DNA from 2 places in the Arthrobacter sp. UYCo732 genome. Region 2 is predicted to be linked to the other one. Evidence: predicted binding sites of a transcription regulator. Region 2 holds the regulator's gene; the other holds the start of a gene.
The links. Region 2 encodes HrcA, which represses chaperone genes, less so after heat shock. Its sites were predicted from a motif close to TTNGCACTCGNNNNNNNCGAGTGCNAA; they were not measured.
Positions count from the first base shown of each region.

Region 1: a site for HrcA is predicted at 2,915-2,941, ahead of groL (chaperonin GroEL). Genes of this name have one in related genera too.

Region 1 covers NZ_JBEPPJ010000008.1:122,198-130,190, forward strand. The annotation lists gene ABIB45_RS12735 (RNase H family protein) at 1-918, opposite strand, end outside; gene groL (chaperonin GroEL) at 1,107-2,735, opposite strand; gene ABIB45_RS12745 (ABC transporter substrate-binding protein) at 3,028-4,311, opposite strand; gene ABIB45_RS12750 (cold-shock protein) at 4,308-4,514, opposite strand; gene ABIB45_RS12755 (LytR C-terminal domain-containing protein) at 4,683-5,309, opposite strand; gene ABIB45_RS12760 (DUF3263 domain-containing protein) at 5,361-5,690, opposite strand; gene ABIB45_RS12765 (uracil-DNA glycosylase) at 5,870-6,640, shown strand; gene ABIB45_RS12770 (siderophore-interacting protein) at 6,655-7,494, shown strand; gene ABIB45_RS12775 (threonine/serine exporter family protein) at 7,543-7,993, opposite strand, start outside.
Region 2 covers NZ_JBEPPJ010000001.1:593,288-601,280, reverse strand. The annotation lists gene ABIB45_RS02880 (PhoH family protein) at 1-960, opposite strand, end outside; gene ABIB45_RS02875 (GerMN domain-containing protein) at 1,332-2,288, shown strand; gene ABIB45_RS02870 (16S rRNA (uracil(1498)-N(3))-methyltransferase) at 2,292-3,074, opposite strand; gene dnaJ (molecular chaperone DnaJ) at 3,077-4,204, opposite strand; gene hrcA (heat-inducible transcriptional repressor HrcA) at 4,280-5,293, opposite strand; gene ABIB45_RS02855 (DUF3097 domain-containing protein) at 5,455-6,303, shown strand; gene ABIB45_RS02850 (DUF4870 domain-containing protein) at 6,450-6,860, shown strand; gene hemW (radical SAM family heme chaperone HemW) at 6,879-7,993, opposite strand, start outside.

The sequences.
Region 1 (7,993 bases), on a different contig from region 2:
CCGGGTCCAGACCCTGCCCGAGCTGCCGATTTCCATAAAGTCGGGGTGGAGGAGGACGCCGGTGCGGCCGATATCGCTCCTGGCGTCCGGCCCGGCCAGTTCTCGTTCGAGGGCCTCGACGATCGCCTCGGGGCTGGGTTCGGTTCCGGTGTCCTCCGCTGCGGTGAACACGCCGGTCTCCAGTTCACTGAAGAGGTCCGGCTCTTCGTATGGCGTCTGTCCGAAAGGGTTCTGCTGGGCAGTGTTCTTTTGGGCAGTGCTCTCTTGGCGAGTGTTCTGTTGGGCAATGCTCTGTTGGAGAGTGCTCTGCCGGGCACGGCCCTGTGCCGACGGGCCCTGTCCCCCAGTGCCTGCGGAAGCACCGGCGGGAGTGGGAGCGGCCGCGGTGCGGACAGCAGTACTGGCAGCGGGAGCAGAGGCTTGAGCCGCCGCGTGGCTGACTTCAACGGGGGCACCGGCGAAGCCGGGGCCGGAACGGGCTGCCACGCCCTGCTGGTAGGCGGTGGCTGCGGCACGGGCGCGCACGTCCGCTGCCTCGTTGAGGTCGTGGCCGGCGTGGCCCTTGACCCATTGCAAGATGTATTTGCGGCCCGCGAGTTCCCGGTCCAGTTCCTTGAGCAGCTCCACGTTCAGGACGGGCTTGCCGTCGGCTTTGCGCCAGCCCTTCCGTTTCCAGCCCGGCATCCACTTGGTGATGGAGTTGATGACGTACTGGCTGTCGCAGAGGACCCGCAGGTCTTCATCCGGCACGTGGGCGGTGGCGCGGAACAGGTCAAGGACGGCCATCAACTCACCCTGGTTGTTGGTGCCGTGCGGCCATCCCCCTGCGCGCCAACAGTCGTCGTTGACATACCATGCCCAGCCGGCCGGGCCCGGGTTTCCTAAAGCCGAACCGTCGGCTGCTGCTGTAATCGTCACGGTTCCATCCTGCCAGAGTTGAGCTGCGCACCTGTGCCGGGCCCGGACCGTGATGCTCTATCAGGCTTGGTTCTTAAACGGGACCTTTAGGGGCCAAACCTGATAGGGCATCGCGAGTTAAAGGCCGACGGCGGCCCCCACCGTTGGTGAGGACCGCCGTCGTGCGTCGTGCTTGGGGCAACTAGGGGCTAGAAGCCGCCCATGCCGCCCATGTCGTCGCCGCCACCCATGGCCGGAGCGTTCTTCTCCGGCTTATCGGCCACAACAGCCTCGGTGGTGAGGAACAGGCCGGCAATGGAGGCCGCGTTCTGAAGTGCAGAGCGGGTCACCTTGACGGGGTCGTTGATGCCGGCAGCCAGCAGGTCGACGTATTCGCCGGTTGCTGCGTTCAGGCCGTGGCCTGCAGGCAGGCCGCGGACCTTGTCCACCACAACGCCGGGCTCGAGGCCGGCGTTGAAGGCGATCTGCTTCAGCGGGGCGTCGATGGCAACGCGGACGATGTTGGCGCCCGTTGCTTCGTCACCCGTGAGGTTCAGGTTTGCGAACGCCTTGGCGCCGGCCTGGATCAGCGCAACGCCGCCACCGGCGACGATGCCTTCTTCAACAGCAGCCTTGGCGTTGCGGACAGCGTCCTCAATGCGGTGCTTGCGTTCCTTGAGCTCAACTTCGGTTGCGGCACCGGCCTTGATAACTGCAACGCCGCCGGCCAGCTTGGCCAGGCGTTCCTGCAGCTTCTCGCGGTCGTAGTCCGAATCGGAGTTCTCGATCTCGGCACGGATCTGGGAAACGCGCCCAGCGATCTGGTCGGCGTCGCCGGCACCTTCAACGATGGTGGTCTCGTCCTTGGTGACAACAACCTTGCGGGCGCGTCCCAGGAGTTCCAGTCCCGCGGTCTCCAGCTTGAGGCCGACTTCCTCGGCGATGACCTGGCCGCCGGTGAGGACGGCGATGTCGGCCAGTTGGGCCTTGCGGCGGTCGCCGAAGCCCGGAGCCTTGACGGCAACGGACTTGAAGGTGCCACGGATCTTGTTGACGATCAGGGTGGCCAGGGCCTCGCCCTCGATGTCCTCGGCAATGATCAGCAGCGGCTTGCTGGACTGCATGACCTTTTCCAGGACAGCAACGAGTTCCTTGACGTTGGAGATCTTGGAGTTGACGATCAGGATGTACGGATCCTCAAGGACCGTTTCCTGGCGATCGGTGTCGGTCACGAAGTAAGCGGAGATGTAACCCTTGTCGAAGCGCATGCCTTCGGTGAGTTCGAGCTCCAGGCCGAAGGTGTTGGACTCCTCGACCGTGATGACGCCTTCCTTGCCCACCTTGTCCAGGGCCTCGGCGATGAGGGCACCGATTTCATCGTCACCGGCGGAGATGGAAGCTGTGGCCGCAATCTCTTCCTTGGTTTCGATTTCCTTGGCGGAGGCAAGCAGCTCAACGGTGACGGCCTCTACGGCCTTCTCGATGCCGCGCTTGAGGGACAGCGGGTCAGCGCCGGCTGCAACGTTGCGCAGGCCTTCCTTGACCAGGGCCTGTGCCAGCACGGTAGCCGTGGTGGTGCCGTCGCCAGCGACGTCATCCGTCTTCTTGGCAACTTCCTTAACCAGCTCGGCGCCGATCTTTTCGTAAGGATCGTCCAGCTCGATCTCCTTGGCGATGGAAACACCATCGTTGGTGATCGTGGGGGCGCCCCACTTCTTTTCGAGGACGACATTGCGTCCACGCGGGCCGAGGGTGACCTTGACGGCGTCGGCGAGGATGTTCAGGCCCCGCTCAAGACCGCGGCGTGCCTCTTCATCAAATGCAATGATCTTGGCCATAACGGCAGTAGTCCTTTCGGGACAGTCGTTAAGAATGAACCTCACTGCAGTGCCCGCGACGGACGATCCTTCACCGGCGGCCTCTGTATGCCGCGGCTGGGGATCTCACTCCAGCTAGGTATTTCTTTCGCTCCACGGCCGGCACCAAGCTCCGAAACCGGCAGAAACCGGACGTTGCTTTAGCAGTCGGTACGTAGGAGTGCTAACTCAATAATTAGCACTCCCCACGTGAGAGTGCAAGCGAAAGCTTCTCTTTTCCGCTCTCTCACGGCGCGCCGTTCGCCACTGGCGATCAGGCCGCTGCCCGTCCTGCCGCCTCACGTCCGCTGAGCACGGCCCGGTTGTCAGGACCGTAGGTGAACACCATGAAGTTCGCCGAGGTGATATCTCCCTGGGCGTCGAAGGCAATCGGCCCCGATTCGCCGTCGTAATTGATCTTCGCCCCGGACTTCAGGACCGCCAGGCAGTCGGAATACGACCTGCACGGCTTGCCGGGCTGCCCGGCGCTCCCCCCGCCGGAAGAGCCACCGGCGGTGCCACCGGACACCGCGATCAGATTGGCCGCAATGGAGCGTCCGGCATCGTCATCAGCCGTCACCGCCGCCAAGGCCGCCAAATTCACGGCGTCGTAGGCCTCCGCCGCGAATGACAGGTCCTTCAACGCCGGGTTCACTGCCAGCAGCCGGGCCTGGAAATCTGCCGAAACAAGCACCCGGGGCACTACGGTGCGGGCTCCATCAAGGGCCTTTAAGCCGAGTCCGGGCCCGTACTGAGCGAACGCACCGTCACTGAGGATGAGTTTGCTGCCGGACAGCCCGGCATTGTTGAGCTCCTCGAGGGCGCCCTGGGCACCGTCCCGCGCGATCAGCACCACGGCGTCGGGCTTTGCCGCCTGGGCGACTGCGGCCGCCTGTAGCGCAGCACCCGGCTTGAATGCCGAGGTGCTGACCGTTTCCAGGCCGGCGTCTGTAGCGGCTGTCGTCACCGCGGCGGAGACATCCTTGCCGTAAACGCTGTCCTGGTGAATCACGGCAATGCTCTTGGCTCCGCCGTCCTTGGCAAGCTTTACCAGCACGGAGGCCTGGGCGATGTCAGCCGCGGCCGTCCGGAAGTAGTAGCCGCCGCTCTGGTAGGTGCTCAGGGCGGCCGCCGAGTTGGCCGGCGAAATCAGTGGAATCCTGTCAGCGGAGAGGACGTCGATGGCAGCTGCCGCATGGCTGGAATCAGTGGGTCCAATGACCACGTCGGCCTTGGCTGCGGTCAGGTTCGTGGCCTGCGATCCGGCGTCGGCCCCGGCCCCGATTATCAACTCAACAGGTTTGCCCTTGTGGCCGCCGGCGGCGTTGATGTCCTTCACGGCAAGCTCGGCGGCCGCCCGCTGTGAGTCGTTGAGGAAGCTCTGCTCCCCTGCACTGTCCTGTATCAGCCCGATGCGCAAGGCGCCGTCGCCGGAGGCTCCAACCGAGTCCAGCCGGGCGTTGCCTCCGGCGGCACCTGCACAGCCGGCCAGTGCCAGCAGGAGTGCCGCAGCTGTGGCGGTCCGCACAATTGGTGAACGCAGGCTGCGGGATTTCACGCTGCGGGCCGGACGCTTTCGGCCTGCGGGCCTTTCTCGCCTTCGCCGACTTCAAGCTCGACGCGCTGCCCTTCATTGAGGGCACGGTAGCCTTCACCATCGATGGCCGACCAGTGCACAAAGACATCGTCCCCGGAGCTATCCAGGGTGATGAAACCATAGCCTTTTTCGGCGTTGAACCACTTAACGGTTCCCAATGCCATGATGTCCACTCTTTCCGTAGTGCCGACGGTCCACTCCGCTGTGTGCGGCGTTTTACGGACCTACGCCTGAAATCACTCTAGCCACAAGCCGCCCTGCAGGCCGGGCTGCACGGCCGCTCCGGAGCCCAAAAGTTATTCACGCGTAACCGGGACGAGGGTTGCGGGGGGTTACCGGTAGCCCGGCCCCAGGACCACAACTAGGGGGACCTGGAACTCCTGGCTATTGACCAGAGTGGGAATGCCCAGGAGGGTGGCGAGCGCTTCGGCGTTGGGCTGCTGTGCTGCGCCGGAATAGTAGATGGCGGAGTTCTGCCGCGGAGCGCCGGTCCAGTTACCCACGGGCCCCAGCGTCCAGCCGTCATTCCGGACCATCGCGCTGACGCGTCCGGCGAGCCCGGCGGTTCCGGCGCCGTTGTACACGGCAACGCCCTGGGCCTTGTCCAGGACAGCGGCGGGCAGTTCGGTGGCGGACGGCGAGGGCGAGGCTTCGGGCTCAGCTTCCGGGCTCGCCGACGGTTCGGAACTCGGGGCCGCATGTTTGCTTGCCGACGGTGCCGCACTTGCTTCGGGCGACGCAGGCGCTTCCAGGCTCGTGGCGAGTTCACTGCCGGCCTGGGTGAAGCCGAGTTTGGGAAGGATCAGGAAGGAGACCAATCCGATGGCCAGCGCCAAGATTCCGACGGCAAGGATGGGCCAGAGTTTGCGCCGGACCGGCGCCGAGGCCGTGCGGTGGACGCCTTGCCTCGATGCGGTCTCCGGAACTTTGTCGAATTCATCCCGAGCGTATTTGGTCATGGTGCAGAGACATCCTTGCTGATTACTGCTGATGGCTCAGCACGAAGTTGGTCAGGCGTCGGAACCCAGGCGGCGTGCAGTGCGCGCCCGGTGACGCGACGTACGTAGTCTACGCAATCTCTTGACCAGCATGGGGTCGTGGGCCAGCGCAGCCTCGGAATCAATGAGGGCATTCAGCAGCTGATAGTAGTGCGTGGCGGACAGATCGAAGAGTTCCCTGACTGCCTGTTCCTTGGCTCCGGCGTACTTCCACCACTGCCGCTCCAGGGCCAGCATCTGCTGGTCACGCTCGCTCAACGGGGAGTCACGAACGGCGAAATCTGCCAGCAGCGGACTCCGCTCGGAGGGCTCCGCAACGTGTTCCTGAGCAGGCTCCGCCACGGCACTTCCCTTCGCTGGTGAGGTTGAAAATCTCATCCCATGTTACGGCGCAAATAACATCGTTGTCATTTTCGCTTCTCGGATTTTTTGTCCACTTATTCGGGTTTTTAGGTCTCCGATTCGCCGTTATCTGGACAAAAACTCCGAGGGGCGGCGCCGATCCCTGCGAGAATGGGACGGTGTTTGAATCCGACGCCCTGTTTGAGTTCGCGGCGGAGCCGGCTGATGCCGTGGGCTTCGCCGACCTCGCCGCGCTGCCGTTAGCGGCGCTGATGGCTGCCGACTGGGCGGTTGCGCTGGAACCGGTTGAAGCTGAGCTCCGGGACGTCCTCACTTTCCTTGCCGCCGAAGTCGCAGCCGGGCACGAAGTCCTGCCATCGCCGTCGAACGTCATGCGCGCCTTCAGGCTGCCGATGGCTGACGTTAAGGTCCTGATCGTGGGCCAAGACCCCTACCCGACGCCGGGCCACGCGATCGGACTTTCCTTCGCCGTCGACCCGCGGACGCGCCCCATCCCCCGAAGCCTGGCGAATATCTACCGCGAACTGGAGGCCGATCTCGGCATTCCCGCCCGCATCCACGGCGACCTGTCCACGTGGGCCGCCCAGGGCGTCCTCCTGCTGAACCGCGTCATGAGCGTCCGGGCCGGGGCCGCCGGCTCCCACCGTGGCAGGGGCTGGGAGGCCATTACGACGGCGGCAGTCACCGCAGTTGCCAACCGGTGCGCCGCCGACGGCGGCAGACCGCCGCTCGTGGCGGTGCTGTGGGGCAGGGATGCGGAGGGTGTCCTTCCCCTCCTGCCCGGCGCGGCGGTGGTCTCCAGTGCGCACCCGAGCCCGTTGTCGGCCTCGCGCGGCTTCTTCGGCTCCAAGCCTTTCAGCACCATTAATCAGTTGCTGCGGGAGCAGGGCTCGTCCGGCGTAACGTGGGAGCTCCCCCAGGTCGTCTAGCTTAGGGTTACCTTATGAGCACAGTCCCGGCCGCCACGAGCGCAATGAAGTCCACACGTCCGCAGATCGACCTCACGGTGATCCGCCGGGAAGAACTCTCGACCCACATGGTGAGGATCGTGGCCGGCGGCCCGGGTTTTTCCACCTACGTGAACAACAGCTTCGTGGACCGCTACGTGAAGATTGTCTTCCCGCAGCCCGGCGTTGGCTACGCCCAGCCCCTGGACCTGTGGACCATCCGAGAAACCATGCCTCGCCAGCAATGGCCGTTCACACGCACCTACACGGTCCGCTGGGTGGACAACGCCGCCCAGGAACTCGCGATTGACTTTGTAATCCACGGGGACGAGGGACTGGCCGGGCCCTGGGCTGCCGCCGCCAGGCCCGGCGACACCTTCACCCTTACCGGCCCCGGCGGCGCTTACAACCCGTCGTCCGACGCCGACTGGTACCTCTTCGCCGGGGACGAGGCCGCCCTGCCGGCCATCGCCGCAGGCATCGAATCGCTGCCGGCGGAGGCGCGTGGCCTGGCCTTCATTGAGGTGGACGGCGACGCCGACATCCAGCCCATCGATGCCCCGCCGGGCGTCCAGGTCTCGTGGCTCCGCCGCAACGGCGCGCCTGCCGGCACCGGCGATCTCCTTGTATCGGCAGTGGCCGACGCCGACTGGCCCGCCGGCCGGGTTGACGTTTTTGCCCACGGCGAGCGCGGCTACATGAAGGCCCTGCGCGACGTGTTCTATGTCCAGCGCGGCCTCGAGCGGAGCCAAGTGTCATTGTCCGGATACTGGGCCAAGGGAAGGGTGGAGGACGACTTCCAGGCCGAGAAGAAACTCCCCGTAGGGAAGATCTGAGCAGTCTCAGCGCAGCAGGCGCCCGCCCGCGAATAAACTTCGGGCGGCTTAACGCCGCCGGGCCCGGCGCCGCTCGTTGCTGGCCAGGCTGCGTGTCAGTGGACGCGCCAGCGTGTCCCCGAGGACAATGCCGGCCGCCGTGCCCAGGACAATTGCCCCGGCGTTGAGCATCCCCCCCGCGCCCAACAGGATTTCGGATTCCTCGATGGTCAGGACGTACATCGACCGGAAGATGGTCAGGCCGGGCAGCAGGATCAGTGCCGCCGGAACGGCCACCACCAGCTGGGGTGCGCCCATCTTCAGGGCCACCACCCTCGCCAGCAAGCCAATCACGACGGCGGCGAGCGCCGGGGAGAACCGGTCGCCGACGCCGAGCGAACCTGCTCCCAGAAGGACAAAGTAGCCCACCACTCCGACGCCTGCGGTGGGCAGCAGCAGGTCCCAGGAGGTCTGCTCCGTGACGCCGATGGCCATCACGGCGAGGGCGATGAAGATCACC
Region 2 (7,993 bases):
ATCCAGGACTGTGAAATTGACGTCTTTGATGCCCTGCAGGATCTCCTCCACAATCCGCAGCCCCGAACGGGTGCCGAACGGGAGGTCCACCTGCGTGACGTCTCCGGTGACCACCATCTTCGATCCAAAGCCAAGCCGGGTGAGGAACATCTTCATCTGTTCGGGCGTGGTGTTCTGCGCCTCGTCGAGGATGATAAACGCGTCGTTGAGGGTGCGCCCGCGCATGTAAGCCAGTGGTGCGACCTCGATGGTTCCGGCGGCCATCAGGCGCGGGATTGCTTCCGGATCCATCATGTCGTGGAGCGCGTCGTACAGCGGGCGCAGGTAGGGGTCGATTTTGTCGCTGAGTGTGCCTGGCAGGAACCCCAGCCGCTCGCCTGCCTCGACGGCCGGCCGGGTCAGGATAATCCGGCTGACTTCCTTCTGCTGCAGCGCCTGGACGGCCTTGGCCATGGCCAGATACGTCTTGCCGGTACCGGCCGGGCCAATCCCGAAGATTACGGTGTTGGCGTCGATCGCGTCAACGTAGTTCTTCTGGTTCAGCGTCTTGGGCCGGATGGTTTTCCCCCGGCTGGAGAGGATGTCGTGGGTGAGGACATCCACGGGATTCTGCAGGGACTGGCTGCGGAGCAATGCCACGATTTGCTGAAGGACCGAGGGGCTGATGACGGTGCCGCGGGCCACAAGGCCGCGCACTTCGTGCAGCAGCCGCATGATGCGGGGCACTTCGGTGGCGGGGCCGCTGATGGAAAGTTCGTTTCCGCGGACGTGGAAGTTGACGGCCGGAAACTGTTCTTCGATGTAGCGCAGGGCCTCATCATGGCTGCCGAGGGATTGGACCATCTGATCGGAGTTGTCAAAGAGAACCACCTCCGTCCGGACACCGGGAAGTGAGTGGGGGAATTCTCCGGCGGCGCGGTCGGTGTTCAGCCGGCGCTTTCCGTTGGTTGATTCAGTCATGGTGCTGGCCCGCAGGCCCGTGGTCTCCTCCAGTTCGAACTTAAAGACCGCCGGATGCTGCGTGGACGGTCTGTTGCCGAGTACGCGGGAGCCAGCGGATTACTTCTATCTTACGCCAGGACGCCCCTCGCTGCGGCGTCGGAAGGGGCCAGCCAACAGGCGCCCCCAAGTCGATGCTGTGCGGCTCCCGACGTCTTTAGGTATCAACTTCATATCGGGCTCATCTCGTTCCCGTTGCAGTTGGGCGCAACGGGCGGATTGGGCACTTTTGGTGTGCAGCTCTATGCGATGCTTGAAATCCAGGCCGTCCGGGGACCGGCTCACGGGGCCACGGCCTCATCATTCTCAGCCAGGAAGGGCAGGCCATCAGAGTGCCGGAAACACCCACCCCCCGCACTGCCGGACGCGCCTCACGGCATGTCCGCGCCCGGGGCGTCGTGGGTCTCCTGCCAGTGCTCCTCCTGCTGACCGGCTGCATTGCGGACGCCGGCCCCGAGCCCATCCTGACGGCCAACTCCACCGCTGCCGCCACCGGTTCTCCCGGCGTGCTGTCCACGAGCGCCCCGCTGGAGACTACCCAGTCATCAAACAAGGCGCCCGTGTACTGGATTGGCCGCAGTGACGGCAATGCCTTCCTGTACCGCGAGTTCCGGGATGTCCCGGAACAGGAGAACCCGGTAACACGCGCACTGCGCGCCATGATGTCGGAGAAGCCACTCGACCCTGATTTTTTCACGCCGTGGCAGAGCCCCGCAAAGCTGGCAACCTCGATCTCCGGTAAGAATGTCATCACCGTCGACGTCTCGGCGGATGCATTCAACAGCAACCTCGACGCCGACATGGCCGTCCGTGCCATTCAGCAGTTGGTCTTTACCGCCACCGCGGCGGCGGCAAGTAGCGGCCTGATCGACTCCGGCCAGCAGATCCAGGTCCGGGTCCTGGTGGACAGCCACACGGACTACGTCGCCTTCGACCACGTCCAGTTGGGTGCTCCCATGTCGCGGGCCCCCGGGATGGTGGCGCCCGTGTGGATTATCGATCCGCAGGAGGGTACGGATTTTGCCGGCGGCAGTGTCAAGATCACCGGCCGCAGCACCGTCCCCGGCGACAAGCTCCGCTGGCAGATCCTGCGGACCGCGGGGAACGGGGACAAGACGCCCTACCTGACTGGCGAGACCACAGCCGGCACGGACGCCACCCAGGCCGGCCTGTTCACTCTGGCCCTCAGCCTGTCCTCCGGAAGTTATGAGCTCCGCGTGTCCCAAACGGACGGCGGCGGCAGCAGAGCGGAGCAAAACGTAGATACGAGGAAGTTCAACGTCAGCTAGTTTTCAGGGGTACAGGGCGCTCCAGCGTCCCAACACATCGCTCGCCACCACAACTGCCGCAGGTCCGGCAGTGGACGACCGCAGGACATGGTGACCCAGGAGAGCCGTCACGGCACCTGCATCGCAGAGCCGGGTAACTTCGCGGGGACTGATCCCGCCCTCCGGGCCGACGATGAGCAGGACTTCCCGTGGGCCGGCCTGCGGCTCGCCGGCGTGCCAGGCTTCAAGCACAGACCGGAGCGGCCGTACTGCGTCTTCATGAAGAATCACCGCCAAGTCCGCGGCGGCCACGGCAACAGCCAACCCGGGGGTTTCGACGGCGGCACGTACCTCGGGAATCCAGGCGCGCCGCGCCTGTTTTGCGGCCGCTGTGACCGCTGACTGCCATTTAGCATGGGCCTTCGCGGCGCGCTCACCCTTCCAGCGCACAATAGAGCGTTCCGATTGCCAGGGCACAACGGCGTCGATCCCTAATTCGGTGGCTGTTTCCACGGCGAGTTCGTCGCGGTCGCCTTTGGCCAGGGCCTGGACCAGCACCAGCCGAATGTCTGGCTGGTCCTCCACCGCCATCACGGCGCATTCCACGGTGAGCTCGGCAGGTGACGCGGCAACCACCGTTCCGGTCAGCCGCTTCCCGGCGCCGTCCGCAATGTCCACGGATTCGCCCGGGGTCAGCCGCTTAACCGTTACGGCATGTCGCGCCTCCGGGCCCTGCAGGGAGTACCGGGCACCGGGCACCACGGCGTCCAGCGACCCGGCGCCGCTGAAAAAAACGGGGTTGCTCACCGCTACAGGTTACCGAACCGGTCCCGCAGCTTGGCGAAGACCCCGCCGCTGGCCGCCAGCTTGCCCTCCGTGAACTGCTCACCGCGCAACTTGGCCAGCTGCCGCAGGAGATCCTCCTGTGCGGCGTCCAGCTTTGCCGGTGTCTCCACCTGCAGGTGGACCATGAGGTCCCCTCGGCCGTAGCCGCGCAGATGCGTGACGCCCAGGCCGCGGAGCGTGATGACCTCGCCGGCCTGGGTCCCCGCCTTGACGTCGATCTCCTGAATCCCGTCAAACGTATCCAGGGACACCTCGGTGCCCAGCGCTGCGGCGGTCATCGGAATGTGCAGCGTCGCGTGCAGGTCGTCGCCGTCGCGGACGTACGTGGCGTCGTTGTTGACCCGGATCTCGACGTACAGATCACCGGCCGGACCTCCGGCCGGGCCAGCCTCGCCCTGCCCGGAGAGCTGGATGCGGGTACCCGTTGCCACGCCGGCCGGCACCTTGATGGTGAGCGACCGGCGGCTGCGGATGCGGCCCTGGCCGCTGCACTCGTTGCAGGGATCCTTGATCACAGTCCCGAAGCCTTCACAGCTGCCGCACGGGGCCGCCGTCATGACCTGGCCCAGGATGGAGCGCACCGCACGCTGGACCTGGCCGCTGCCGCCGCAGATATCGCAGCGTTCAGGGTGGCTCCCGTCGCGGCAGCAGGAGCCGTTGCAGGTGGGGCAGGTGACGGCGGTATCCACCTCAAGTTTGCGGTTGACGCCGAACACGGCATCGCGGAGTTCGATCCGGACGCTGATGAGGGCGTCCTGGCCGCGGCGGACCCGTGACGCCGGGCCCGAGGATCCGCCGGCGCCGAAGAACGTATCGAAAATGTCCTGGAACGCGAAGCCCTGGCCGGCGTATCCACCGCCGCCGAAACCATTGTCGGTACCGTTTTCGTTACCGGTGGTGTCATAGACGCGGCGCTTCTGGGGGTCCGAAAGTACCTCGTAGGCGTGGGTCACGGCCTTGAAGCGGTCCGACGCATCGTCCCCGGGATTAACGTCCGGGTGAAGGGTGCGGGCCAGCTTGCGGTAGGCCTTCTTGATCTCTTCTCCGGTGGCTTCCGGCGAGACTCCGAGGACGTCGTAGTGGCTGCTCAAAGTTCGTATCTCTTCCTTGTTGTACTGCCGGCAGCCGGGCTGCCGGCTCCGCTCTTCATGCCTGGACCGCGGCTGTTACGGACCCAGAATTCTTGACAGGTAACGGGCCACTGCCCTGACGGCGGCCATGGTGGTGGGATAGTCCATCCGGGTAGGGCCCAGCACACCGATCTTGGCCGTGCTGTCCGGTCCGTAGGCGGTGGCCACCACGGAGGCTTCGGCCAGGCCGTCATAAGGATTTTCGCGGCCGATGCTGACGGTGACTCCACGCGGGTCCTGGGCCATGTCACTGAGCAGGCGGAGCAAGACAACCTGCTCCTCCAGTGCTTCGAGCACCGGTCCGATGCTGAGGGGAAAATCCACGTTGGACCTGGCCAGGTTCGCCGTCCCGGCCATCACCATGCGGTCCTCGCGGCTGCTGTGCGCGAGCGTTTCCAGCCCCTGTGCCAGCGCCTGGGCAGCAGCACGCTGGCCGGGAGCGACAGAAAACACCACGCCCGGCAACGACTGGGCCAGCCGGCTCAGCGGTGTGCCAGCCAGCGATCCGAGGAAGTGTGTCCGCATGGCGGCGATACCGTCCTCGCCAAGGTCCTGGCCGACGTCGAGCACGCGCTGCTCCACCTTGCCGGTGGTGGCGATGAGCACCAGAAGTACCTGACGGGGCGCCAGCAGAACAAATTCGATGTGACGGATGGTGGCCCGGCTCAGATGGGGGTACTGCACCACGGCCACCTGGTTGGTCAGCTGGGAGAGCAGCCGGACAGTCCGGTCCAGGACGTCATCCAGGTCATCAGATCCCTCCAGCAATGACTGGATGGCCTTCTTTTCCGCCGGCGAGAGCGGCTTCACGGCGGAAATCTGGTCCACAAACAGCCGGTAGCCCTTGTCCGTGGGGATGCGGCCGGCGCTGGTGTGCGGCGCGGTGATCAGGCCCTCGTCTTCCAGGGCCGCCATGTCGTTGCGGATGGTTGCGCTGGACACACCGAGATGATGGCGTTCAACCAGGGCCTTCGAACCCACGGGCTCGCGGGAGTGCACATAGTCCTCCACGATGGCACGCAGTACTTCCAGTTTGCGCGGCTCGCTCACACTCCACCTCCATCCACGGTTGCGCCTCAATGGCCACGGCCTGTTAGCACTCGACGTGCCTAAGTGCTAACAGTCTAATATGACTCACCCCGTTGTTAGCATTGGTACCGCTCCGGGCGAACATTCCGGGGGCACGATCTAGCACAAGGCGGAATCAATCCATGCAATACCAGAACTGGGGTCCGCAGGAGATCAGCGCGCCCGTCCGGAACGAACTGCCCGAGGTTCCCGTCGAACGCGGCATGGTTCTCGAAGACGCCCAGTCCGGTTGGGTGGGAGCGGTGACCCGGGTGGAGAAGTCCGGCGGCATGCATGTGGTGGCCCTCGAGGACCGGCGCGGCAAGTCGCGTTCGTTCCGGCTTGGATTCGGTTTCCTTTTGGAAGGCCGGCCCATCCGGCTGGTGCCGCCCGTGCCCAGGCAGAACACCGCCGCTCCAGCTGGCCGGACAGCGTCCGGTTCGGTGCGCGTGGCCGGCCAGCGTGCCCAGGTGGCCAAAGCGAGCAGGATCTGGGTGGAGGGAAAGCACGACGCCGAACTCGTGGAAAAGGTCTGGGGTGACGATCTGCGCGTGGAGGGCATCGTCGTGGAGCCTTTGCACGGCATCGACGACCTCGCGGGGGCGGTGGCCGCCTTTGGTCCCGGTCCCGGACGGCGGCTTGGGGTCCTGGTGGACCACCTGGTCCCGGACTCAAAGGAGTGGCGCATCGCGGCCGGTGTGATGGCCTCTCCCGGTGCCGCCGGCAACGTTCTGATCGTTGGGCACCCTTACGTTGACGTGTGGCAGGCCATCCGGCCCGCGGTGCTGGGCATTGACCAGTGGCCCGTGGTGCCCCGGGGTCAGGACTGGAAGACCGGCATCCTGGCAGCGTTCGGCTGGCCGCACTCCACCAAGGAGGACATCGGCCTGGGCTGGCAGAAGCTGTTGGGTGCGGTCCGCACCTATGCAGATCTGGAAGCGTCGCTCCTGGGGCGGGTGGAGGAAGTCATCGACTTCCTCACGGCGCAGTAGCCCCGGCGGCGCCGGTCCTGCCCCATGCCCGCTATCGACGGCGGCATTTGGCAGCGGAACCAGTATTCTTGGTACTGCGGAGACTGTTGCTGCGATAGGCCGGCATTCGCGAAACCAGCACCATTGCACTTTCGAAGGAAGAAACCGTGGCACAAAACGCACGCGAGCACCGGGACGACCAAAGCCGTTCCGAGTACCAGGGCGTTCCCGCAAACGCGTTGCCCCTCACGGCCAGCGAAGACCGTCAATGGGCCACGCTGGCACACTTTGGCGGGATCCTCGGCTGCGTACCGTCCCTGCTGATTTACCTGATTTTCCGTGAACGCGGGCCGTTCACTGCGCAGGAGTCTAAGGAAGCACTGAACTTCAGCCTGCCGCCCACCATCGCGGCGCTGGTGGCCAACATCCTGGTGTTCATTCCGGTGGTGGGGAACATTTTCGCCGTCATCGCAACCCTGATCTGGATTGCCCTGACCTGCTTCTCGGTGGCCGCCGGCATCCATGTCAACAAGGGCCAGCCCCACCGTTACCAGTACAACCTGCGCTGGATCAAATAGCCGAAAAGCAACGCGGGGTCAGTCAGGCAGGATCCGTCGGACCACGGCGTCGGCCAGCAGGCGGCCCTTCAGCGTCAGGACCAGCGTGCCGCGGAAGGCGGCCGCCGGCTCCACGAGGCCATCGGCGATCAGCCCGGCAACAGCGTGGCGGCCGTCCTGTCCCAGCGACGGGACGTGGACTCCGGAAACGAGCCTGGCCTCCAGCATCACCCGCTCCATGTCCCGCGTTTCGGCGTCGAGCGTTTCCCGGCCGGCCGCCGGTGAGAGCCCTTGCGCGAGCCGCCCCGCGTAAGCGGTGGGATGCTTGACGTTCCACCAGCGCACACCGCCCACGTGGGAGTGTGCGCCGGGGCCAATGCCCCACCAGTCATCCCCGCGCCAGTAGGCGAGATTGTGCCGGCAGGCCTGCTCGGGCGTGCGGGACCAGTTGCTGACCTCATACCAGCTCAACCCGGCTTCGCCGATCAGCTGGTCCGCGAGCTCATACTTATCGGCGTGGTCATCGTCGTCGATCCCCGCAACTTCACCCCGGCGGATCTGCGCGGCGAGCTTGGTCCCGTCCTCGACGATCAGTGCGTAGGCGCTGATATGGTCCGGCTGATAGGACAGGGCGGTCTCCAGGGAATACCGCCAGTCATCGAGGGACTCGCCCGGTGTCCCGTAGATCAGGTCCAGGCTCACGGCCAGTCCGGCCTCGCGCGCCCACTGCACCACCTGCGGCACCCGGCTGGGTGTGTGCGTGCGGTCCAGGACTTTGAGCACGTGCGGAACTGCTGACTGCATGCCAAAGGAAACCCGGGTGAAGCCGGCATCCTTCAGCATTGCCAAAGATTCGGGAGTGACAGAATCCGGGTTCGCTTCGGTGGTGACTTCGGCGCCATCCTCAAGTCCCCATTCCCCGACGGCTGCGGCCAGGATCCGTGCAAGGTCTTCCGCCGGGAGCAGCGTGGGGGTCCCGCCGCCGAAGAACACGGTGCTCAGTGGCCGGGCGGGCAACCCGGAGTCCATGAGGACCCCTGCGGCCAGCCGGACCTCGGAAATAGCGGTGTCGGCATAGGCGTCCTGGGACGCGCCGCCACCGAGTTCGGTGGCCGTGTACGTGTTGAAATCGCAGTATCCGCACCGGACGGCGC